Regions from separate parts of the Shewanella sp. GD04112 genome, predicted to be linked through region 1. Evidence: predicted binding sites of a transcription regulator. Region 1 holds the regulator's gene; each other region holds the start of a gene.
The links. The regulator sigma-54, encoded in region 1, starts transcription at its own class of promoters, with help from an activator protein. The targets are predictions, from matches to a motif close to GTTGGCACGNNNNTNGNNT.
Positions count from the first base shown of each region.

Region 2: flgB (flagellar basal body rod protein FlgB) is a predicted target of sigma-54. The motif match lies at 3,204-3,222, and genes of this name have one in related genera.
Region 3: N7386_RS12930 (YccF domain-containing protein) is a predicted target of sigma-54. The motif match lies at 3,135-3,153, and genes of this name have one in related genera.
Region 4: N7386_RS06725 (flagellar hook-length control protein FliK) is a predicted target of sigma-54. The motif match lies at 2,955-2,973, and genes of this name have one in related genera.

Region 1 is NZ_JAOEAL010000001.1:781,439-787,461, forward strand. Features, by position in the region: gene mgtE (magnesium transporter) at 1-1,234, opposite strand, end outside; gene N7386_RS03435 (HPr family phosphocarrier protein) at 1,433-1,708, opposite strand; gene rapZ (RNase adapter RapZ) at 1,695-2,549, opposite strand; gene ptsN (PTS IIA-like nitrogen regulatory protein PtsN) at 2,546-2,989, opposite strand; gene hpf (ribosome hibernation promoting factor) at 2,992-3,279, opposite strand; gene N7386_RS03455 (RNA polymerase factor sigma-54) at 3,308-4,783, opposite strand; gene lptB (LPS export ABC transporter ATP-binding protein) at 4,889-5,620, opposite strand; gene lptA (lipopolysaccharide transport periplasmic protein LptA) at 5,617-6,023, opposite strand, start outside.
Region 2 is NZ_JAOEAL010000001.1:1,480,233-1,486,255, forward strand. Features, by position in the region: gene flgM (flagellar biosynthesis anti-sigma factor FlgM) at 1-261, opposite strand, end outside; gene flgA (flagellar basal body P-ring formation chaperone FlgA) at 337-1,044, opposite strand; gene N7386_RS06585 (chemotaxis protein CheV) at 1,250-2,170, shown strand; gene N7386_RS06590 (protein-glutamate O-methyltransferase CheR) at 2,272-3,111, shown strand; gene flgB (flagellar basal body rod protein FlgB) at 3,256-3,660, shown strand; gene flgC (flagellar basal body rod protein FlgC) at 3,663-4,079, shown strand; gene flgD (flagellar hook assembly protein FlgD) at 4,104-4,883, shown strand; gene flgE (flagellar hook protein FlgE) at 4,946-6,023, shown strand, end outside.
Region 3 is NZ_JAOEAL010000001.1:2,912,741-2,918,763, forward strand. Features, by position in the region: gene N7386_RS12905 (sigma-70 family RNA polymerase sigma factor) at 1-67, shown strand, start outside; gene N7386_RS12910 (ChrR family anti-sigma-E factor) at 60-755, shown strand; gene N7386_RS12915 (hypothetical protein) at 1,291-1,464, shown strand; gene N7386_RS12920 (hypothetical protein) at 1,742-2,002, shown strand; gene N7386_RS12925 (1-aminocyclopropane-1-carboxylate deaminase/D-cysteine desulfhydrase) at 2,006-2,953, opposite strand; gene N7386_RS12930 (YccF domain-containing protein) at 3,238-3,645, shown strand; gene N7386_RS12935 (alpha/beta hydrolase) at 3,708-4,577, opposite strand; gene N7386_RS12940 (M14 family metallopeptidase) at 4,577-5,602, opposite strand; gene N7386_RS12945 (ABC transporter substrate-binding protein) at 5,709-6,023, opposite strand, start outside.
Region 4 is NZ_JAOEAL010000001.1:1,506,379-1,512,401, reverse strand. Features, by position in the region: gene fliM (flagellar motor switch protein FliM) at 1-441, opposite strand, end outside; gene fliL (flagellar basal body-associated protein FliL) at 482-1,006, opposite strand; gene N7386_RS06725 (flagellar hook-length control protein FliK) at 1,090-2,868, opposite strand; gene fliJ (flagellar export protein FliJ) at 3,028-3,474, opposite strand; gene fliI (flagellar protein export ATPase FliI) at 3,486-4,823, opposite strand; gene fliH (flagellar assembly protein FliH) at 4,792-5,754, opposite strand; gene fliG (flagellar motor switch protein FliG) at 5,741-6,023, opposite strand, start outside.

The sequences.
Region 1 (6,023 bases):
TGGCGCCAGCCAGTCCTGCGACCGTCATATTGATGAGCATTGCGCCGCCAATCAGGCTGGCAAGCGCCATATCATCTTTCCAAACTAATACCGCGATAAACACCAAAATCGACCACATGAGGCCGTTCAAAAAGCCAATGGCGAGTTCTTTGCCAATCAGCCAGCGGGCGTTACTCTGGCCAATATGACCCAAAGCAATCCCACGGATCACCAGAGCTAAGGTTTGATTACCCGCGACCCCGCCCATGCTAGGGACAATTGTCATTAAAATCGCAATCGTGGCGAATTGTTCGATTGTGCCTTCAAACATATTGCTGACAGAGGCTGCTAACAGGGCGGCAAACAGGTTAATTGTCAGCCAGAGTGAGCGGCGGAAAGTGCTCTTCACTACAGGGGCGAAGGTATCTTCATCGTCGTCCATCCCCGCCATCCCCATCATGGAGTGCTCGGCGTCTTCACGGATAACATCCACCACGTCATCGATGGTGATACGCCCGAGTAACTTGCCCTCACTATCGACCACGGGGGCGGATACCCAGTCATGGCGCTCGAACAGCTGCGCGACTTCACTGTCGGACATGCCCACGGGAATGCTCTCGATATCGGTATCGATAATACTGCTGATATGAGTATTGGGATCGCAGGTGAGCAGATCCGCAAGTTTGACCCCGCCAAGTACGCGATCGTGCTTATCCACCACGTATAAGGTGTCTGTGGTATCGGGCAGATTGCCCCGTTGGCGCAAATAACGCAGTACCACATCGATATTCACATCGGGCCTTAAGGTCACAGTATCTGTGTTCATTAGGCTGCCCGCGGTTTCGTCGGGGTATGAGAGTGCCTGCTCCACCCGTTGGCGGTTTTGCAGACTCATTGACTGCAATACTTGCTTATAGACGGTATCCGGCAAGCTTCGCAGGATATAAGCGAGATCGTCCGTATCCATACTGGCGGTGGCCTTGGCGACCCGCTCTGGACTCATGGCGCGGATCAGCGGATCTTTTAACTCTTCACTGAGTTCATCGAGAATATCCCCAAGCTGATCTTGATCGATAAGTTGCCACAACACTTGCCGCGCCTTAGGGGGCGAGGACTCTAAAATCAATGCGATATCCGACGCCGCCATGTTTTGCAGCATTTGCCTGACATGCACAAACATACCGCTATTGAGGGCATGGCTCAGTTGGTCGAGACGTTGTTCGACTTGTAAGCTGTCTGAGGCTTCTACAGGCATGTTTCCTCCAAGGTGGTGACGGTGGATGGGTGGCGTTTGGCTGTTGAGGACTAAGCCAAAGCGCAGCAGTATATTGTAATTGAGCGCACGGGAGGGCGTCGAGTCACAAATGTGTTTTACTGGTATAAGGTGCTGAAATCAAAACCAAACAGGGTACTGAATAACGGCAGGGAGCATCGAGGTGAGATGTCGGGGCTATTAGCAGGCTTCGTCGAACTTAGCGTCGATAAGCGCGCAAATGGCATTGAGCGCAGGCTCGGCATCTGGGCCTTCGGCAATCAGGGTAATGGTTTTACCCATGCCTGTTTCTAGCATAAGTAACCCTAAAACACTGGCGGCAGAGGCCTGTTTTTCACCTTGGATCAGAGTAATGCTGGCATCAAACTCAGACGCAAGCACCACGAGCTTAGTGGCGGCGCGGGCATGTAAACCAAGCTTATTGCAGATGGTGACTTGGCGCTCAAGCTTTGGCATGACTTAACTCTCGGTGTCGGGCATTCACTTTGTGTTTGCCGTTGCTAAAGCGTTTAGCCAGTTGTTCGGCCACGTAAACCGATCTGTGTTGACCACCAGTACAGCCGATGGCGATGGTCAGATAGCTGCGGTTATTACGCTCTAAGTGGGGTAACCAAGTCTCGAGTAAATTCTCGATTTGCCAGATGAACTTATTGACCAGTGGCTGGCGATTTAAAAACTCTGCCACAGGTTCATCTAAACCTGTGAGGGGGCGCAACTCGGGTTCCCAGTGGGGGTTGGGTAAAAAGCGCACATCAAACATAAAGTCGGCTTCGGTTGGCATACCATGCTTAAAACCGAAAGACTCGAAGTTGATCACCAGTTCCTTATCGACACTGCCAAGCAGGATTTGCCGTACTTGGTCGCTGAGTTCATAGATATTCAGATTCGAGGTATCTATGTAGTGATCCATCTGCTGTGACAGGGGCTCGAGCAACTTGCCTTCAAGCTTAATGGCTTCCTGCAGTGATACTCGGCTCTTAGATAAGGGATGTAAGCGCCGAGTCTCGCTGTAGCGCTTTAGCAGTACTTTATCGCTGGAGTTTAAGAAGAAGCTGGTAAGTTCAGTGCCCTCTGGCAGGCTAGCAAGCTGTTTGACGAGTACCTTGTCTTGCTCCGGCAGGTTACGCACGTCGACGCTGATGGCGACGAGATCGTTACTGCCCTTGAGCTGTTCGAGTAAGCTGCCAATCAGCGGCAAAGGAAGATTATCGACACAATAGTAGCCGAGATCTTCCAGCACTCTTAGTGCGACCGATTTGCCTGAGCCTGAGCGCCCTGACACTATGACCAGTTTCATCCAGTGATTACCTGATAGAGTTCCGTTTCATCATGCGTCTTGCGCAATTGCTTCAATATTTGCTTGTCGCTGAGCTTTTCAGCCATGCAGGACAAAGTGCTTAAGTGCTGTTGACATTGGTCAGCAGGCACTAGCAGCGCAAATAAAATGTCGACAGGTTGTTTATCGATAGCATCAAAGGCTATCGGCTCCTCACATTTCACCAATATGGCTATGGGTTGTGTTATATCGGTTAATCGACCATGTGGAATGGCGATGCCGTTACCTATACCTGTGCTCCCCATCTTTTCGCGCGCCACTAGGCTTTCGAAGATCTCTTGAGATGAGAGGGTGGGGTACTGGGCAGCGGCTAAGTCGCTGATAAGTTCCAGTACCTTTTTCTTACTGCCCGGAGTGGCGCAGGTCGTGCATTCCGGCCGCAGTATGGTACGAAGTTCCATTGCTAGTGTTTTGTTAACTTCTCTTTGTGTTTAATAACCTGACGATCAAGCTTGTCGATCAGGACGTCTATGGCAGCATACATATCTGCATGCTCTGAAGTCGCGAAGACTTCACCACCGGTGAGGTTTATTCTCGCTTCGGCAATTTGTTGCATTTTCTCAACATTGAGCACAACGTGCACATTATTGATCTGTTCGAAATGACGTTCAAGTTTTGAAAACTTTTCCTCAACATAAGCCCGTAACGATTCAGTAATCTCGATATGGTGTCCACTCAGGTTTATTTGCATATAAACGTCCTCCGATTTCCACTTTAGGCTATAAACTTTTACGCTGATTGGAAGGGGGAATAAGCATCGCCTCTCGGTACTTCGCAATGGTTCTGCGCGCAACGTTAATTCCCTGTTCTGCCAGAAGTTGTGCCATCTTGCTGTCGCTTAATGGTTTTTTCTGGTTTTCCGCTGCAACCAGTTTCTTAATGAAGGCTCTGATTGCCGTGGATGAGCACTCACCGCCATCATCAGTCCCGACGTGGCTTGAGAAGAAATATTTTAGTTCAAAAAGTCCCTTTGGGGTATGCATGTATTTTTGTGTGGTCACCCGTGAAATGGTGGACTCATGCATCTCTACCGCCTCGGCGATATCGTTTAGGACCATAGGTTTCATGGCTTCTTCACCGTATTCGAAGAAGCCCTGTTGATATTGCACTATGCAGTTTGCCACCTTGAGCAGTGTTTCGTTACGGCTTTCAAGGCTTTTGATAAACCACTTGGCTTCTTGCAGATGCCCGCGGATAAATTGGCTATCGGCTTGGCTTTTAGTGCTGCGTGCCATGGCTGCATATTGTTGATTAACATTGATTTTTGGCATGCAGTCCGGGTTTAACTCGACCACCCAGCGGCCATTTTTCTTCGATACCGACACATCGGGGATGACATATTCTTCATCAACAGGGGTGATGAGTAAGCCGGGGCGAGGGTTTAAGGTTTGGATGAGGGCAATGCTATCGCGCAGATCATCTTCCTTAAGCTTGGTCTTACGCATTAACAATCTAAAGTCGCGGGCGGCGATCAGATCTAAATGATCTTTGATCAACATGCGGGCGTTTTCGAGGTGTGGAGTATCCGGCGCAAAGTGGGAGAGTTGGATAAGCAGACATTCGCTTAAATCCCTTGCGGCGACACCAACGGGATCGAAGTGTTGAATGCGCTTGAGTACGGCTTCGACTTCATCCAGTTCTATCTCTGGATTGCCCATGGCCTCGAGGATATCTTCAGTACTTTGAGTGAGATAACCCTGATCGTCGATGGCATCAATAATCGCGGTGGCGATGGCTAAATCGGTTTCAGAGAAGGGCGTGAGGTTTTTCTGCCATTCTAAATGTTCGTACAGGCCTTCACTGGTTTCCCCTTGGAAGGGCATGTCATCTTCACGGCTGGCGCCAGCACCTGAGTTTGGTGATGCGGTAAAGACTTCATCCCAAGTGGTGTCCATGGGGAGTTCTTCGGGCAGGGATTCTTTGGTCAGCGACTCGGCAATGTCTACGGTGGAATTGTCTTGTTCCTGTGGCTGAGCTGTCGTTTCGCTAAAGTCGGTATCGGCGATATCTTGCTTACGTTCGGTAGGCGCGTCGAATTGCTCCTCTTCCAGCTCGAGAAGAGGATTAGAGTCTAAGGCTTGCTGGATCTCTTGCTGCAGTTCCAATGACGACAATTGCAACAGACGAATGGCCTGTTGAAGTTGTGGCGTCATGGTTAACTGTTGACCCAGTTTGAGCTGGAGTGACGCTTTCATGTTACCGCTGATCCCTACGTTATTATTTTGAATTTAGGCCGCTTGTTATCATATTGATGGTGCTGATAAGCCAAAATTCAAGGCTAATTGGCTCTGTTTAAGTAACTATAGCCTGAATTGTTCACCTAAGTACACAGCCCTAACTTGCTGATTGTCTAAGATCTCTGCGGGAGTTCCTTCGGCAATCAGGTTTCCGTGACTGACAATGTAAGCATGTTCACAGACGTCTAAGGTTTCGCGCACATTGTGGTCTGTGATCAGTACCCCAAGGCCTCGGCTCTTGAGTTGTTCGATGATTTTCTTGATATCGATAACCGAAATCGGGTCGACACCGGCGAAGGGTTCATCGAGCAGAATAAACTTAGGATTGGCCGCTAAGGCGCGGGCAATTTCGACGCGGCGACGTTCACCGCCCGATAACGACATGCCTTGGCTATCGCGAATATGGGTGATATGGAACTCTTCGAGCAGATGTTCCAGCTCTTCTTCGCGTTGATCGCGATTGAGCTCTTTACGGGTTTGCAGTACCGCCATGATATTGTCGTGCACGGTCAGCTTGCGAAAGATACTGGCTTCCTGTGGCAGGTAACCAATGCCTTTGCGGGCGCGCAGGTGCATAGGATCGGCAGTTAAATCATCATCGTCGATAAAGATATGGCCTTTATCACTTTTGACTAAGCCCACGACCATGTAAAAGGTGGTGGTTTTACCTGCGCCGTTTGGGCCGAGTAGGCCGACGACTTGACCCGTTTTGACCGTCAGACTGACATCTTTCACAACCTGACGACTCTTATAACTCTTAGCGAGATTCTGTGCTTTTAAGGTGATTTGGGTCATTTAGAATCCTGTTTTTTCACAGGTTTGTCCGCTGGCTGATTCTTGAGCTCTTCCTGATAGTTGTCAGGTTGAATAATGGTAATCACGCGATCATCGCCGCTACCCGTGCTCTCAGCGATTAGTTTCTGCTGAATAATATCGTAACGGATAAGGTTACCCGTCACTTGGCTACCCGCTTGGTCTAGGGTCGCTGAGCCTGTTAAGGTCAGGGTGCGGGTCGCCATTTCGTAGCGAATTTCTTTGGCGCTCGCCGAAGCTGGGCGTCCATCGTCGAGAATTTGGCTGTAAGTCGCAGGATTCCCCGTTGCCACTAAAATCTTGCTGTTTTCCCCTTCGGCAGAAAATGCACGTAGTTGATCCGCATGGATTTTAATCGAGCCTTGGGTGACTTCAACCGGACCGA
Region 2 (6,023 bases), 700 kb from region 1:
ATCAATTTTATAGCGACCTTCGGCAATCGCTTGCTTAATTTCAGCGACTTTCTTTTGGTCGACTTCAGGTAGGCTGGCCATTTTGGTTTGAGCTCCTTGTAGCTGTTGAGCTTGAGCCGTAATGACAACAGAGTCACCTTTTTGTTGAGTCGATTTGGCCGCAACCTGAGTCGATTGCTCGCTTTCACTGCTCTTTTTAGTACTGTTTGAACGGACTTGCGCGGCCGCTCCGGCGTTAAATTTGCTAATATCAATTGCCATTTTAGGCTCCAGCGTCGTGTATACGGGATTTCTTAACTGGGGTATCGGCAGCCCAACGAAAAGCTTTAGCTTATTTTACATTCTAACTTCGACTTCGCCAATGGCTGTGACTATAGCATCTAGTTCCTTGTTTGAGCTGCTATTTTTGACCCTAATTTGGTCACCAATATTACCATCTTGCAGTGCTTCACCCACGGTTTTTAGCACAAAATTACTGGAACGGACATAAATCGACACTGAATCATTCTTACAGACAAAGCAAAGGTTGTTGGCAAAAATGGGAAAATTTTTGGCAACACGGCGTTTAACCCGTACGCCTGAAAGTTGGCTGGTATCGCTAAATTGCATTCCGCGTAAACTATTTTGATCAATATAACGGATTTCAACCTGAGTCGGACTGATTAACTCCCCTGGCGCCAGTGTTTCGCTGGCAACGACCACAGGGAACAGAATATCAACACGCACCGACATAAAAATCTGCCAAGGGTAGGCCAAATCAGGTGTATCACAGCTGACTTTTACTGTGTTGTTGCGGCTGATTTCCCTATCGGATGCTAGTTCAACTTTTATTGGGGATGCGCATTGTGCTGGCAGTAGTCGGTTGTCGATAGGTTGGGGAGCGATTTCCACTTTGGCATTCGCTGGCACTGAAATCTTTTCATTAATAAGGGCTTTAGCTAACTCTGATATCGCCGATACGCTAGGTACCTCGGGAGCTGCATTGGCCGCCGAGGTGAGAAATAATGCGATAACACATAAAAAATATACTAAATTTACTTTCATAATGAAGAGACTAGCTTGTAACGCCAGAATGCACCTATACTTTTATCAAACGTGAAACTGTCCTGTGTCGTTAAGGCCAAAATTTCGTGTCAGAAGTTTGACTCAGTTTCAACTATGGTTATGGATAACAAGACGCAAGCAATTAATATGCCTATACTCAAACGAGTTTTATGGCCGTACATAAACAGAACAACAAGGCAGAGTTATGTCGAGTATTCTTGATTCAGTCAACAAACGCACCCAACTCGTAGGTCAAAACCGACTAGAACTATTGCTATTTAAGTTGAATGGTCGTCAACGTTTTGGGATTAACGTATTCAAAGTGAAAGAGGTTCTGCAGTGTCCACCATTAACGGCCTTGCCTAAACTTAATCCCTACGTCAAAGGGGTGGCACATATTCGCGGAACGACCATTTCAGTGATCGATTTAAGTGCCGCAACTGGCGGACGTCCGCTCGCGAGTACCGAAAATTGCTTTATTATCATTTCAGAATATAACCGCAGCGTGCAAGGTTTCTTGGTCAGTTCAGTTGAACGTATCATCAACATGAATTGGGAAGCTATTATGCCGCCACCGCAAGGTGCTGGCCGTTATTCCTATTTGACGGCGGTGACTGAAATTGAAGGCGAGTTAGTCGAAATTCTCGATGTTGAAAAGATTCTTGATGAAATCTCCCCAGTAAAAACCGCGATTAGTGAAGAAGTCAATGAGCAGCTCACTATCGATAGAAGTCAGCATTATCACATCATGGTGATTGATGATTCGGCTGTGGCTCGTAAACAGATTATTCGCGCGTTGGAATCATTAAACTTACAGATTGATACGGCAAAAGATGGCCGCGAGGCATTGGACAAGTTAAAGGCGATTGCTGGTGAAATGAACAATGTCGCCGAAGAGATCCCATTAATTATTTCTGATATCGAAATGCCTGAAATGGATGGTTATACCTTAACGGCAGAAATCCGCGACGATCCAAAACTTAAGCATATTAAGGTCGTTTTACATACCTCACTCAGCGGCGTGTTCAACCAGGCCATGGTGCAAAAAGTAGGCGCCAACGACTTTATCGCGAAATTCAATCCTGATGAATTAGCGGCAGCAGTGAACAAGCATTTAAGTTTGTAGTGAAAGTGTGGGTTAGTGCCTAGTAGCGCTTTACGCTATAATCTAGCCCTTATTACATGATTGTTGGCACTTATTTGGGTGCTTGCTATAGGATCTAGGACGTGAATGTGCCTGACAAATCACTCGCTGAAGCCGAATATAATCAATTTAGGTTGTTCCTAGAACAACACAGCGGCATCGTACTGGGGGAAAATAAACAATACCTAGTACGTAGCCGTCTTGCTCCCTTGATGGGCAAATATAATCTGCCTTCGTTATCCGATGTGGTAAAACATTCGATGAAGCCCACGGAGCGAGCCTTACGGGCAGAAGTGATCGACGCCATGACTACCAATGAAACCTTATGGTTTCGTGACCGTTATCCGTTTGAGTTGCTCAATAATGTGTTGTTACCTGAATACAGTAAGTTGGGGCGTCCATTAAAAATATGGTCCGCTGCCTGCTCGTCTGGCCAAGAGCCTTATTCGTTGGCAATGACTATCTTAGAATATCAACAGAAGAAGCCGGGAGCTTTGCCGGGCGGCGCCTCGATTCAAGCAACCGATCTTTCACCTTCGATGTTGGAACGTTGCAAAAATGCCGAATACGATAGTTTGGCGCTAGCGCGTGGTTTATCCGAGGAACGTAAGCGCCAGTTTTTTGATGCTTTGCCCTCTGGCAACATGCGAGTTAAGGATAACGTTAAGCGTTTAGTCAATTTTCGCGCCCATAACTTACTTGAGAGTTACACCTTACTCGGCAAGTTCGACATTATCTTCTGTCGAAATGTGCTGATCTATTTTGCCCCAGAGGCAAAAGCAAAAATTTTGCGGCAATTCGCTGCCGCTTTAAATCCGAAGGGCATACTCTTTCTCGGCGCGTCAGAGTCGATTGCGGGTCTGACGGATGAATTTGATATGGTTCGTTGCAACCCGGGTATCTATTACCAGAAAAAGACTTAATATTATGATATTAAATAAAAATTACCGACATGAGTCGGTAATTTTTTACCCCGTCAAACCCCTTTTCTACACATTTCTGATAGTTTCTGTTTTTTGGCACATGAATTGCTTTGTTCCCGTGAGAGTCACGATGGAGGCAATTTTATGGCGATTAATTTTGATAAGGCACTAGGTGTGCACCAATTTACTTTGGGGATACGTGCCGAGCGTGCCGAAGTAATTTCAAGCAACATCGCAAACGCCGATACGCCACATTATAAAGCCCGTGACGTCGATTTTTCTGCGGCCTTAAATATTGCGAAAACCCAGCAACAGCAACGCAATAGCCTTGAGATGACAGGCGATGAGCAGCATTTTGGCCTCGCACAGTTAACGGGACAATACGTGAAGTTCCGTGTGCCAAATCAGCCAGATACTGGAGATGGCAATACAGTGGATATTCAACAGGAACAGTCGGCATTTATGCAAAATGCGCTCGAATATCAAATGTCTCTGGGATTTTTGGACAGTAAGTTTAGCGGCATGAAAAAAGCGCTGAGAGGGGATTAATCATGAGTTTATTTAGCATTTTTGATGTGGCAGGCTCCGGTATGTCAGCCCAGTCCGTCCGACTCAATACCACGGCGAGTAACATCGCTAACGCCGATTCTGTTTCTAGCAGTATTGATAAAACTTACCGCTCACGTCATCCCATTTTTGAAGCTGAAATGGCGAAAGCGCAGAGCCAACAGCAAGCTTCTCAAGGTGTTGCAGTAAAAGGCATTGTTGAGAGCGATAAACCCCTATTAAAAGAGTATTCGCCCGATCATCCGATGGCGGATGCGGATGGTTTTATTTATAAGCCGAATGTGAATGTCATGGAAGAAATGGCGGATATGATTTCTGCCTCTCGCTCATATCAGATGAATGTTCAAGTCGCAGAAGCCGCAAAATCTATGCTGCAACAAACACTTGGGATGGGTAAATAACATGCGCGATTTAGGAGGTAAGCTGTGAGCCTCATTAACCAACTTAGCCAGAATACGGCTCAGACGACTCAAGCTAAGAGCCAATCGAATACGGTGGCGACTAATACCACGAGCACAACGAGTACATCAACCGGCAATCCATTTTTAGATGGGATCCGCTTGCCTAGCCAATCGGTTGTGCCAGAAGCTAAGAGTCAACAGCTGACGCAGGAAGACTTTTTTTCATTACTCAGTCAGCAGTTGTCGATGCAGGATCCGTTTAAGCCCGTCGACAACGACCAGATGATTGCACAAATGGCATCTTTTTCTACCGTGGATGGTATTTCAAAGCTCAATGATGAGATTGTTAATTTAAACAGCGTGATGACATCGAGTCAGGCGCTGCAAGCATCGGGATTAGTTGGACGTAAGGTGTTGATCCCAACCGATACCGGCAATGTGTCAGTCGAAAGCCCCACCCTGAGTGGCGTGGTGAGTACGCCAGACAAAATTCCTGTGATTAACGTGCGTGTGCTAGATGATAAAGGCCAAGTGGTTAGCACCTTTAACATCGATGGCAGTGATGGCGGCAACATCCCTGTGACATGGGATGGTCTGAATGAAAATGGTGAGCCTGTTAGTGCCGGCAATTACACCATTAAGGCCAGCGGTCTTGTTGATGGAGAATCTCAAGAGCTTGCCGTTTCGACCTATGCCCATGTGACCAGTGTTTCATTGGGCACAGCAAGCACTGGGGCGATTCTGAATCTTCGCGGTGGTGCAGGTATTAAGCTCTCTGATGTGCTCGCGGTATCAGAAACCTAATTTGTCAGTATTGAGTTGGACCTGGGTCCTTAATTGAATTGAGTGAAATGTAGAGGTGAATTATGTCGTTTAACATTGCATTGAGTGGCATTTCTGCTGCACAGAAAGACTTAAACACTACCGCGAACAACATTGCGAATGCTAACACCATTGGCTTTAAAGAATCGCGTGCTGAATTTGCGGATGTTTACGCTAATTCAATTTTCTCTAACTCTAAAACCGCCGTCGGTGGTGGTGTGGCAACGAGTCAAGTGGCACAGCAATTCCACCAAGGTAGTTTGCAGCTGACTAATAACTCCTTAGATTTAGCGATCAAAGGGGGCGGCTTTTTTGTGACGGCTTCTGAGATTGGCACCCTAGATCATCAGTTTACCCGTGCAGGTGCATTCAAAGTCGATAAAAATAATTATATGGTTGATTCTGCAGGTAATTACCTGCAAACCTTCCCAGTTGATAAAGATGGTAATTCGACATCGGTCAGTTTAACGACGGCTAAACCTGTGCAAATTCCTGATACTGCTGGCAGTCCAGTTCAGACTGAAAACGTGACTCTGCAGATGAACTTAAATGCGAAAGAAGGTTCACTCGATCCTGCTGCCTTTGACCCGCTGGACTCTAAAACCTACAACAGTGTGACCTCCATGACGATTTACGACTCACTCGGTGAGCCGCATATCATGACCACCTATTTTGTGAAGCCAAACAACGGCTCTTACAACGGTGAAAACAACTGGGTTGCCTACTACGCAATTGATGGTAAGCAAGTGGATGTGTCTGGTCCTGCGGGGACTTATCAGACGGATACCAATGGCGATGGTACGGCTGATGGTACAGAGACAGCCCAAACCACAGGCGGTTGGAAAGGTTCGGTGTTGAAGTTTAACTCTGTCGGTGTGTATACCGGAAGCGATCCTGCGGTCGTGACGACTGAAGCATTAGGCGTGGGTGGTGCTGGCGTGTTAGGCCCAGGTGCCGATGGCACTCAAGATGTGACCATTAAGTTCAATGCACCTACTCAGTATTCGGCTCCGTTTGCGGCCACCGAATTAACTCAAGATGGTACGACAGTGGGCCGTTTAACCAACGTTGAAATCGGTGAAGATGGTTTGATCACCGCCAGCTACTCTAACGGTTCAACCG
Region 3 (6,023 bases), 2.1 Mb from region 1:
GATAAAATCGCGACTCAGATTGGGGTTAGAAAAGCTGAAAAGCTTTTTGGAGACGCAACATGATTAAACATCATCCCCATACCGATTTGCTGTTAGCCCATGCTCAAGGCGAGCTGCCTTTGTCTATGTCAATTGCCATTGCGGCCCATTGTGCCCTTTGCCACGAATGCCAATCGCAAGTTAGCCGCCTTACGGAGCAAGCTGCAGAACAGGCCTTTTTAGCGCCGAGCAACATCACTGAACAAGCTTTAATCAACGAAACCGATTCAGCACAAGACGACGCTTGGCAGCAAATGTTGTCGCATATTATGGACTTGCCCGAAGCAACGCCAGCTGAAAGCGACTATCCCGCCAAAGCGACGGTTTCCCTTAATCATAAGCATGTTCGCTATGAGATCCCGACAGTATTTCGCCAACATATTGCTCATCCATGGCAGCAGATTGGTAAAGTCAGCCGAATGCGTTTCGATGTGGATGAAAGCCATACCCGCGCCAGCCTATTGCATATCGACGCCTTAGGTGAAATCCCGCAGCACACGCATAAGGGATACGAGCTGACCCTATTATTGGCGGGGGAATTTTCGGACCTCAACGGGCAGTATGTTCCCGGCGATTTCATCATCTTAGATGGCAACACACATCATTCACCTAAAACCCAGTCAGGCTGCCTCTGCTACACAGTTTTAGATGCGCCGTTATATTTTACCAAAGGGCTCAGTAAATTATTGAATCCCATTGGTGAGCTGATTTATTAATCTCGCTGACATTTAAAATAAGCTGGCAGAGTGAATAACCGATAAACACGAACTCACAACAAAATACCAACAAGCCTTTTTCCCGCTGAGTAAAAAATAAACTTGCCAGCGGGAATTTTGCTGTTATACTGCCCGCCGTTTTGAGAAGTATCTTGTCGTTATCCTTTTTATATCGATTTGTACATTCGCGTAAGCAATGACAAAAACGATCCTCACGAAGAAAGCCTACTACAAGTAAGTCCCACAAAAAATAATGAGTTAGTGATTTTCTGCATCGACTCAAAAACAGTGAACTATTTAATTAAACCAATGTCATAGTACTGTCACTTTACTATGGTCAACTGGGCTAATTGAGATATTCCATTGACATAATCGCTGATATGCATTAGTTATCAATAAGGCATCTCTTGATTAATGATCATGGAATGGGTAACCTCAAGACTCATTAGTATCATCTTTCGCAATTATGCTAAGGATATTTTATTGTTATAACTTACTCACCCAAGGGTGAATTGAATTAAAAGGAGTGTGGCCTATGTCATACAAAATTAACGGACATGAAATCACAGTGAACTTCCCTGTAGACTCTATTTCAGTTAACAAAACATCCATTGCTTTTACCGATAGACAAGGTAAAAACAAGCAGACTTTTTCAAAGCGTACCGAAGCCTTAAACTTTATGAAATGGCTATTGTCGGCAAATAAATAAGTCTCCTTGTGTACTCCTGAGAGTACCCAAAACGGTGTTTAGGTTTATTCGGTTCCCATTTTCCTCGCCATACCGAAGCCTAATGACCGTAATAGATAGCCCAATATCACGATTTGCTATCCCTTTACGTCGAATGACGAACTCGTTTGGTTCAGGCGGTATCTAGCTCACACAGATACGTGCCGAACCAAATGTGTATTCCGCCAACCTAGATCAAATTAATCTGCATTTGCCCCTGCTAATATAATCACTCACTCAGTTTGTGAATGTATTTTCTATGTCAAAACCCGATACTAAAACGGCTATGCTGACCTTAATAACCCAGATTAAACAGGTTATTCCGCTCAACTTAGATGAAGCACAAATGTGCCAAGGTGAGTGTTTAGGCTGCTCTAAAAAAATGCTGGAAATGTTGGATGCTGAAATAAGCTATTGGCAATATTCAACCGATACGCCGGGATTGAAAGATCTTAAACATCTGGAAAAGATCGCCACTCGCACACACAAAATATTAAAGCGCAATAAGTTAGTTGGCTAAATGCTATCCGGCATCGCCCTCACCGTATTTTCGTCTGTATCTTGGCAACATGGTTTGATTCCCTAATAGCCCCCCCTGATGAATATAGAGAATGGAGGCATGTTGCTCGCGCCGTAAATAATCCTCTAACACCATAAAGCCTAATGGATCGTAGAGTAATTCAAATTGCACACCGCTGGCACAAAGTCGTTGCCACATGGCATAAAACTCAGGGTAGAGTTTTCCAAAATGGTATTTCCTCCCCACATTCAAAATCTGCGGATGTTCGGCAGAGTTGGGATTTAACTCATAAAACTGCTGCGTTAAATACTCATCGCCGCCGACAACGGCGCAGGTAAGCACTCGAATATTCAATTGCTGACGCACAAAATACTGATTTAAAAAGAGTGCCGTCGTACCTGTACCTGCAGGTAAAAAAACCTTGAGATCGGAAATATGCTGTGACTCGGCCCAAGCAGCTATTTCGGCGGCTAACTGACTGACACCATATTGCGCATACTGGCAGCGCCCGCCCTCGGGAATAAACAAAGCCTTAGGCTCTGCAGGCAAGACTTGCTGCTCAATATAATCCTGACAAGTCCAATTAGGCTCACGATGAAGAGAAGGGTTGACTGCAATCAGGCTTGATAAATCAATGACACGCGTACCATTAGCAATAGCAGCGGCATAGTTACCCGTCGGCAATGTGCGGACATGGCTAGCGATATGAACCACATAAAAATCGCACTGCCAGCCCTTTAGCTTGGCGAGCGCCGACAGAGAATACAACGAGTTAGCCTGCGCAGAGCCATGACCAATCAGCTTAGTCACACCAGTAAACTCATGATCTAGAAAATAGGCAAACTTACGCGCTTTATTGCCACTAAACGCAGGATGCAATAAATCGTCTCGCTTGAGAAATATCTCGCGCCCGGCAAAGGAAAAAGACTCTACTGGACTCTTAGAGAGCAAGCTTTGAGTCAACAGGCTATTGGCTAACATGAATACACTCGAAGGAAACAAGGCCGTTAGTGTACCGCGAGCTTGTCTACATCGTCCGTAATTATTAAGCATTTTCGCGAAAATCTAGCATATTTTACAACATCACATAGTCATAAAAATTAATATCTTTATGATAAATAAAGAAAAATATTTTGGCACAATTCTAGCTTACACCATTTAAGTATCAATTAATGATCCTGTGTGTTGGTCAACATCATTCCAACACAGATTTAAAATGAGTTAAGGAGTATTCAATGTCGCTTTTACGGTTAATTTTCAATATTGCTTGGTTTGTCCTTGGTGGATTTGTAATGGGACTCGCCTGGTGGCTCGCGGGGATTTTGTGTTTTATCAGTATTATCGGTATTCCCTTCGGCCGTGCCTGCTTCGTAATTGGCGAATTGACCTTCTGGCCCTTTGGGCAAGAACAAATGAATCGTCGTCACTTAACCGGACGTGAAGATTTAGGCACAGGCGCCTTTGGCATGGTAGGCAATATTATTTGGTTCTTGCTGTTTGGGATTTGGTTGGCCATAGGTCATTTAGCCCATGCCCTCGCCTGCTTTGTGACAATTATTGGTATCCCCTTCGGGATCCAACATATCAAGCTGGCGCTATTAAGCCTGACGCCGATTGGGCAAACCATAGTAGCGAAAGCATAATAAACACAGTAGCGAAAGCCAAATAATCATAGTCGCTAAGGCATAAGGCAAAACACACAGCACTACTCTACGTCAGTGGGGAGTGCTGATAAATAGTTTGGCAGTGACTGCACTAACCTTGCCTCATGAAAGGCGGTTTCCTCATCGAGCAAATCGCCACAATCTGCAAACGACGCACTCCCATCCCCTTGCTCTAGGCTTATGATTTCGAATAGATAATGCGCCAGTTTAGCTGGCGCATCTATGGTGATATCATGACCACAATAGGCCAAGACAACCAAGTCGACCTTAAACTGTTGTGCCAATGCCCTACTGGTTTGAATATTCACTAAGGCATCACGATCACCCGATAAAATACTGACTGGCACAGGCAAAGAGGCAGGACAACAATAGCGAAACGCCGCCCACAATTGACGACATGCATTGTTAAAATATGGCGTCGACTCGTGGCGATATCGGCTCCAACGCTCAATCAAGGCAATATCGCGCCGATGGCGATAACTGGTTAAGCGAACAATCGTCGACTCGATAGGATTAAGCCCACTTCCACGGCAACGTTTGAGCCAAGCACTCAGGGCATTCAATCCATTAAATCGTTGATACCATGGCGATAAGTTAGCCGCACTGCTATTCAATACAAATAGGTGCTTTATCTGCTCCGGGCGCTGCTTAGCCATTTCCATGGCGAGCATGCCGCCCATCGATAATCCCAGCAGATAAAAGGCTTGTCCCGCTAATTGCTCATCCAATTGTTGCCATACCGAGCTGGCATATTCAGCGATAATTAAAGGGCTGGTCTGGTGAATGAGGAGCCCATTGCCGGGCAAGTCTGGGGTGAAAACTCTGCAACCCCTTTGCCTTAACCTCTGATCAAAACCATTCCAATGGCGTTGATCCCGCATTAAGCCCCTGAGTAATACCCAAGTTGTCATCAAAAGCGCTCCCGATACCAAAACTGCTGCGCACTCTGCGACAGTTGTGTGAGATGTTCGGGCGTCAGTCCTTCTAACTCCCGTGCATACGCCGCCTCCATCAAGAACTGCATCAGTACTGTGTGCCGACGCAAAATCCTGTGGTGCCTGTGTGTTTTTTGCGGATTAAAAAATCCCGCAAAATTAAATATTTGCCTTGGATTTTTCTTAATCCATGCCCAAGAGCCCATCTCTAACGTTAAGGGTAAGAATGGAATGTTTGCTTGAGGATCTTGGGCATGATGCTGGCGGTACAAGTAATCCCAAATATCACCATGGGTGCGATAAAACTGGCTCTGGGGCGCAAGCCGATAGTGGCCATGATGGGGATAGCTGGCTTCAAATAATTGCTTTAAGTGATAAATGAAGTGGGCATTTTCAAAGGACGCGCGCGTGTGGGCATAGGGAAACCAGATATGATCCGTCAAACCAAAACCAGAATGCGCATCCAGGGAAATAAGACTGGTGCTTTGCCTGAGCAGTTGTTGCACATAGGCCACCAGCCCCGCGGTTTCAAGCTCCATGCCGCCAAGGCCACGAAACCAAGGTAACTTAGAGGAGAGCCGCTGCCCTCCAACCATAAAAGACACTTTTTCCCGGGACTCTATCGGGGCATTGCGCATCAAGTCGACCTGATTTCCATTACCACGACTCCCCAGCAGTAACCCGACGGGATTCACCACAGGGACAAAGGCTAAGCGGATGTCCGTTAATAACGCTTGTAGGTGTTTGTCCCACGCAAGACGCTGCAACAGGCTGTTAAGCAAAGCTAAAATCACCTGAGAGCCAATCCGCTCCACCCCATGCACGCCACCAACGAATAACACGGTCGGACAAGGGCGTTCGGTGACGCCTAACTCGACACTGTAGAGCGGAAAATGTTGGTGCCGAAATGGAATGTCCGCAAGAACCTGATATTTGAGTTTAAGATGATGAGTATCAATGAGTTGCGATAGTGTATCTAACTCGAATGGAATGTTATTCATATCATCCTAGAAAGTGAAATGAGCATCGACTCATAGCCTTAGGACGATATTAATGGCGAACCACGACACATTTATGACAACAGATTAAGCCAGAGCCAAGCTCACTTTAGTGGCGTATAACTTCCTCCTGAAACAACAACTCCCCCATAATGCTCTCAATATCCAGCTGAGCTAAGCCTTGGTCGAAAACATCTCGCCAATGGCGCCCCTCCTCGGTATTACGAAACGCGACGTAGAGCTGTTTATTCGCAAGCAGTTGTTTATTCAGCTGTAATTTATCCGCCAATGGCTGGAGATGAGGCTGCTTTAACAGGTAATAGAGCACGTTGACATCTATCACTGCACCATCGATGCGACCGGCTGCCACCTTCTTGATGTTTTGTTCATCGGAGGTCACGGTCTCGACGGGTTGTGTACCGGA
Region 4 (6,023 bases), 720 kb from region 1:
AGTTGGGGTAAATTCCCGCCCTTCAATCTTGGCATGGAAACGGCCATCGCCGCCAAAAAAGTTGTCCACCAGAATAAACACTAAACGCGCTTCCATGGTGATCAGTGCCGTGCCTTTTAAGGGATGGAAACGCACCATATTCAAGCTAGTCGGGACGAACAAGGTGTGTACGTACTCACCAAATTTCAACATTTGCACGCCGTTAATCGACACTTCGGCCGCACGACGCATCATGTTGAACATGCTGATCCGCAGGTGACGGGCAAAACGCTCATTCACAATCTCGAGCGTGGGCATACGGCCACGCACAATACGGTCTTGGGAGGAAAAGTCGTAGGAGCGAGCTTCTAGCCCCGCGGCATCAAGCTCATTATCCTCTTCGACGTCATCGACTCCGTGTAAGAGCGCATCAATTTCGTCTTGGCTTAATAAATCACTCACAGTATTGTCTTCGCCTCTTTAAGGTGCTGAAGATAAAAGGTTATTGCATAACAAAACCGGTGAAGAGCACTTTCTCAACCACTTTACGTCCGGTCACAGATTGCAAGGTATTTTGTACGCTCAGCAGTGCTAATTGCCGTAATTCATCTTTACCCGCCTGTGTACTTAACTTTTGCACATCGGCGCCACTAAAGGTGGTTAACAGCGCATCTTCAATCAACGGAATATGCTTTTGGGTCAACACATCATCGTCTTGGCCTCTGACCATCAGTTGTACTTTAATTTCAACGAGACGAGCACGGTCAGGCCCTGGGAGGTTAAATAAAAAGGGCCGTGGCATTGGCACATAGGCCGCCATAGCCGCATCGGCGGCAGGAGAGGTCGCCTCCGTTGCTGTAGCACCTTCGGCGGCGACTTCGGGTGCCTCATCACTGCTACCGAGGAAAAACCACAGGGCGCCCCCAATCAACAGGGCTGCAAACACGCCCGCACCGATAAAAATAAACTTCTTCTTACTCTTAGGCGCTTCGGTGCTTTCAAGTTCTAATGATTCTTCCTTGGCCATTTTCTATACTCTTTAATTGGCTAAATTCGGGAATGGGATCAGGGCTTGGCGCATAATCCGCTTTATTGCTATAGGTTACCTTCTTAAGCGTAATAATCTATACCTGAATTTAAACTAGTTACTTGATTTAAACCTAAATCTAGCTCTTCTGCCGAGAAATCATCCACATTTCCACCGCTCGAACCACCCGCTTCACCAAATCCCCCCTCGCGGCGTTGACCTTGGTCCCCTTGAGAAACATGACTGTCGGCCAATTGCATGCCCTGCTCCTGTAATAATTCACGTAGGCGAGGAATGGCTTGCTCTACAACATCGCGGGTTTGTGATTGTGTGACATGGAACTGCACTTGTGTCTGGTCGCCATGTACTTGTACTTTAACCAACATATGTCCAAGTTCTGGCGGATCTAAACGGATTTCCGCCTGTTGGATCCCTTGACTCACCATAGTCACTAATTGCTGCTTCATCACAGGCGAGAACCGCTGGATCATCTCCTGCATTTGGTTTTGAGTTTCTACACCTTGGCGCAAGGAAAGCTGCACTTGAGGAATATCTTGACGCTGGGTTGCCGGCGTTGCCAAAGAATGCAGTGAAGATACCGCTTTAAATTCCACAGGCTTAAACTCGCTGCCCGCCTCTTCACTGCCAGAACTTAAAGCAGCAACTTGGCTATCTTGCTGCGCATCGAGAGTAACCGCTAACTTAGCGTCTTTTAGCAAAAAGCCTGCTGAAATCTCGGCGCGGGATGGGTTGTCGGCAGTAAGATTCGGATCGATGGCTGCGGTACCTGATACATTAGCCGCCGCATTAGTGCCTAAGGTATTAAGATCGTTAGTATTCGCGGCTGTTGCCGCATTCGTCGTTAATACATCACTCGCAGAGGCATTGGCCGCTTTGATTGGTGTTTGATTATCAATGACTTGGGATCCCATACCTTGGGGTGCAAGAGCTTTATCTGCTGGCTGCGTCGACACATTTATCGCCTTAGCGCCAATTTCTGCGGTACCAAGCTCTTTTCCCCCTAATACGGGCTCACCCTCAATGGGTAAAATATGATTTTCGGGCGGTTTAACGAACTTTTCGCTGCGCAGACCTGTAAGTAACGCTGCATCATCAATCAAATGCGGCTCATCAACAGAGGTGCCTTGACTATCCGCTTCCGCAACAGTTACGGCCGCAACCAAAGCATCGACATCAGCAGCTGGAATCTGTGGCTCTACACTCTCAGTATCAGTGACATCAGCAGCTTGAATCGGTTGTTCTACACTTTCAGCATCAACGGCGTTCTGTTGTGAGGCTTGCTGTTGTAATAACTGTGCGGCGGCTTGCGCAGTATTTTGTCCGGCCACCTTTGGAGCGACAGCCCCAGAGTCTTCTGATTCAGTACTAACCTTCAGTTTGTTATCGCCAAGGCCAGTGTTAGTGGACTGAGCGAACTTAGCCATTTCATCGGAAAAAGTACCGTCAACAATAGAGCTGTCGGTCTGAGATTGATCATCGACTAATAACGAGGATGAGTCGGCATCGGCATCATCCGTTGCCGTGATATCAGCCTCAAGCGGCAAAGACTCGCCCGGCGCTGCCGCTTTCTTCATCTCATTTGCCATACCAATCTGGGCGAAAATCAAGTTGATATCGGCTTCATCATCAGTTTTGGTATCATCAGTGCTGGCTTCCGCTTTGGCAGATTTGACGGCCACATCCTGAGACACAGAGGTTTTAGTCGAGGGGGAAGATACGGATGTGACTGAAGCCAACGCTGCAGAAAAGTCTTCACTATTAGTATCTTGAGTCAATGCTTTACTTGAGCTAGCGCTATTTTTCGCGCTTGACGCTAATAGGATATTGTTCATTTGTTGCATATCAGCTCCTAAACATTCACCCGAAGACATAAAAACGTGTGGGCAAACGTCAATTTATGCGGCTATAGCCATCTCTGGTGTAAAGCAAGCAAATAAAGTGCCAATAAGTGAGGGTTACATTTAGAAGAAACAGCTTATACGCACAATGGCGAGCTTGGGTTAGGGTTTATTGCGGCGAAAAAACTGCTGAGAGGCAAATTCATCGGTCATCTTTTGCTCTTTTTTCAACTCAAGAGCTTGGCGTTTTTTCTCTTTATTATCCAAGAGCAGTTCAACCGCCTTGCGTTTCTTTTGCTTGTCAAGCCAATGTTGCTGACGATAGTTTTTCTGCTTCTCACCATCGGCGACCACACGATTTTGCTGGGCAATGGCCTCATCGATTTGCCGAATAAAACGATGGAATTGGTGATAATGGCTAGCGCTAATGGCTTGGCCCTGCTGGGACTGCATCTGCTTCATATAGTCCAAGCGATAATTGTTGAGTGCATCCAACTGATTTTGGCGCTTTTGGCACTCTAGTTGCGCCGACTTTAGCAGCAGTGCGGCCTGCTCCTCTGCATCGAGGGCTAATTTCAACACCAGTAAGAGGGGATCGGCATTCGCCATAACAGTCTCGATTATTTACATTGCGCCGCGAGTTGCCCAAGCATGACTTGGCTATCGGCAAAACTAAAGGCATCACGCATGGTCTGCCGTAAGAAGGCATTCATCGCAGGTTGCAGGCGTATAGCGTTATCGATTCGCGGATCGCTGCCTTGGGCATAGGCACCAATCGAAATCAGATCCTTATTCTGTTGGTAGAGGGAATAAGTCTGCTTGACGCGGCGCATGGCTTCTAAGTGCTCGTTCGAAATCACCATTGGGGCCACACGGCTGATCGAAGCCTCAATATCGATTGCAGGATAATGCCCAGAATCCGCCAGCGAGCGTGAAAGCACAATATGGCCATCGAGGATAGCCCGAGAAGCATCGGCAATCGGATCCTGTTGATCGTCGCCCTCGGTCAGCACAGTATAAAATGCGGTGATAGAACCTTGTCCGGGCCCGCCATTACCCGCCCGCTCAACCAAACGCGGCAATTTAGCAAATACCGAAGGTGGATAACCTTTAGTCGCCGGAGGTTCACCTACGGCCAGAGCAATCTCACGCTGCGCTTGGGCGTAACGAGTCAGACTATCCATTAATAACAATACGTTATAGCCTAAATCACGAAAATACTCAGCGATACGAGTCGAGGTTTCACAGGCGCGAAGGCGCATCAGCGGCGAGGTATCGGCGGGCGCCGCCACCACAACAGAGCGTGCTCTGCCCTTTTCACCGAGGATTTCTTCAATAAATTCTTTTACTTCACGGCCACGTTCACCCACCAGCCCCACCACAATGATGTCAGCTGTCGTGCCCCGGGTCATCATCCCTAACAGCACACTCTTGCCCACACCCGAGCCCGCAAATAGGCCCATGCGTTGACCCTTACCAACGGTTAGCATGGCATTGATGGCGCGCACACCCACATCGAGTGGTTCGGTGATCGCTCGGCGAGAAAGTGGGTTGATGGCGTTACTGTGCCTTGGCGCCTGCTGTTCGGTCGATAACGCGCCAAGACCGTCTAATGGCACACCGTTACCATCGAGCACACGTCCCAATAGGGATAAGCCCACACTCAGCCCCGCCTGCTCACCGAGTGGGACGACACGAGCGCCGGGTAACACGCCGCGTAATTCCTCAATCGGCATAAGGTACAGCAGTTCATCGTCAAAACCGACGACTTCGGCAATCAACTCTCCTGCCATGGTTTCGATAGAGCACAGGCTACCCACGGGCGCACGGCAACCACTCGCCTCTAAGGTTAAACCTACCACACGCACCAGTTGACCACTGGCGACGGCTCGAAACGGCGGGACTTTATCGATGCAATGATTCAATTTATTCAGCAGTTGATGGCGGCGATTTTGCATCTTGCTCTCCATCAGCTTGCGACTCTGTACTCAGGGACTCGGTGCTCTGCGCCTCGTCACCTAGCTCTGAACTCGATCCCCGTTTTGCAGCGTTTTCCTCATCGAGAACCGCTTGGTGCTGTTGCTGCTGGTGACTCAAATGGGACTGTTGATTACGTAAGGACTCAAACACCGCATCGATGCGCGAGGACAGGGTTAAGTCCACCAGCGAGCGTTGGCTGCTGATAATACAATCCCCAGAATTTAAGCTGGGATCGGCCTCTAACTGCCACTGATTACGGTTCAATTGGGTACTGGAATATAGCTGCTCCACCAAGGCAACATCATCGGGATGCATGCGAATACTGACGCTTTGCTCCTTGATTGGCAGAGATTCGACCCCTAAACGTAGCGCCGACAGGATTTGTTCTGGATGAGTTTTAAGTTCATGACCAATCACAGATTTGGCCAGCGCCATAGTGAGTGTCATTAAGGAATGTTCAATATCGCCATCGAGTAATTGCAATGGCTTTTCAAATTGGCTTAACAGTCCTTCGAAGCGGCTGACTAATGCCTTGGCTTCAGCAAGCCCAGCCTCAAGCCCTTGCTCATGACCTTGGGCTAGGCCCTCGGTATGGCCTTGCTCTAAACCTTCGAGTCTGCCCTGCTCCAGTCCTTCGGCATAACCTTGCGTCTTACCTTCGTTAAAACCTTCTTCTTCGGCTTGAGCGCGAATATCTTCAATTTCCGCCATGGTGGGTGGCGCAATGGTTTCGGCGGCCACCGCCTTCGGCGCTTGCTGCGGCGAATAACCAAAGAGGTTTGAAATACTCACCTCTTCGGTTTGGGTCACATCGGGTAATTGCCAATGGCTGAACTCGATCTCCGAGTCGCTCACCACCCGATGGGACAATTTATTGTCGCTATTGTCACTCCGATTAGAGGAACTCATCGCCGCCACCGCCGCCTAACATGATTTCACCGCTGTCACTTAATCGACGCGCAATTGACAGAATTTCTTTTTGGGCGATTTCCACTTCGCTGATCCGGATTGGGCCCATGGCCTCTAAATCGTCACGCAGCAATTCGGCAGCCCGTTTCGACATATTGCCCAATATTTTGTCTTTGAGCTGATCATCTGCGCCTTTCAGCGCCTTCATCAATACATCCTGCTGCACTTCACGCAGCAAGGTTTGGATACCACGGTCGTCCACATCGATC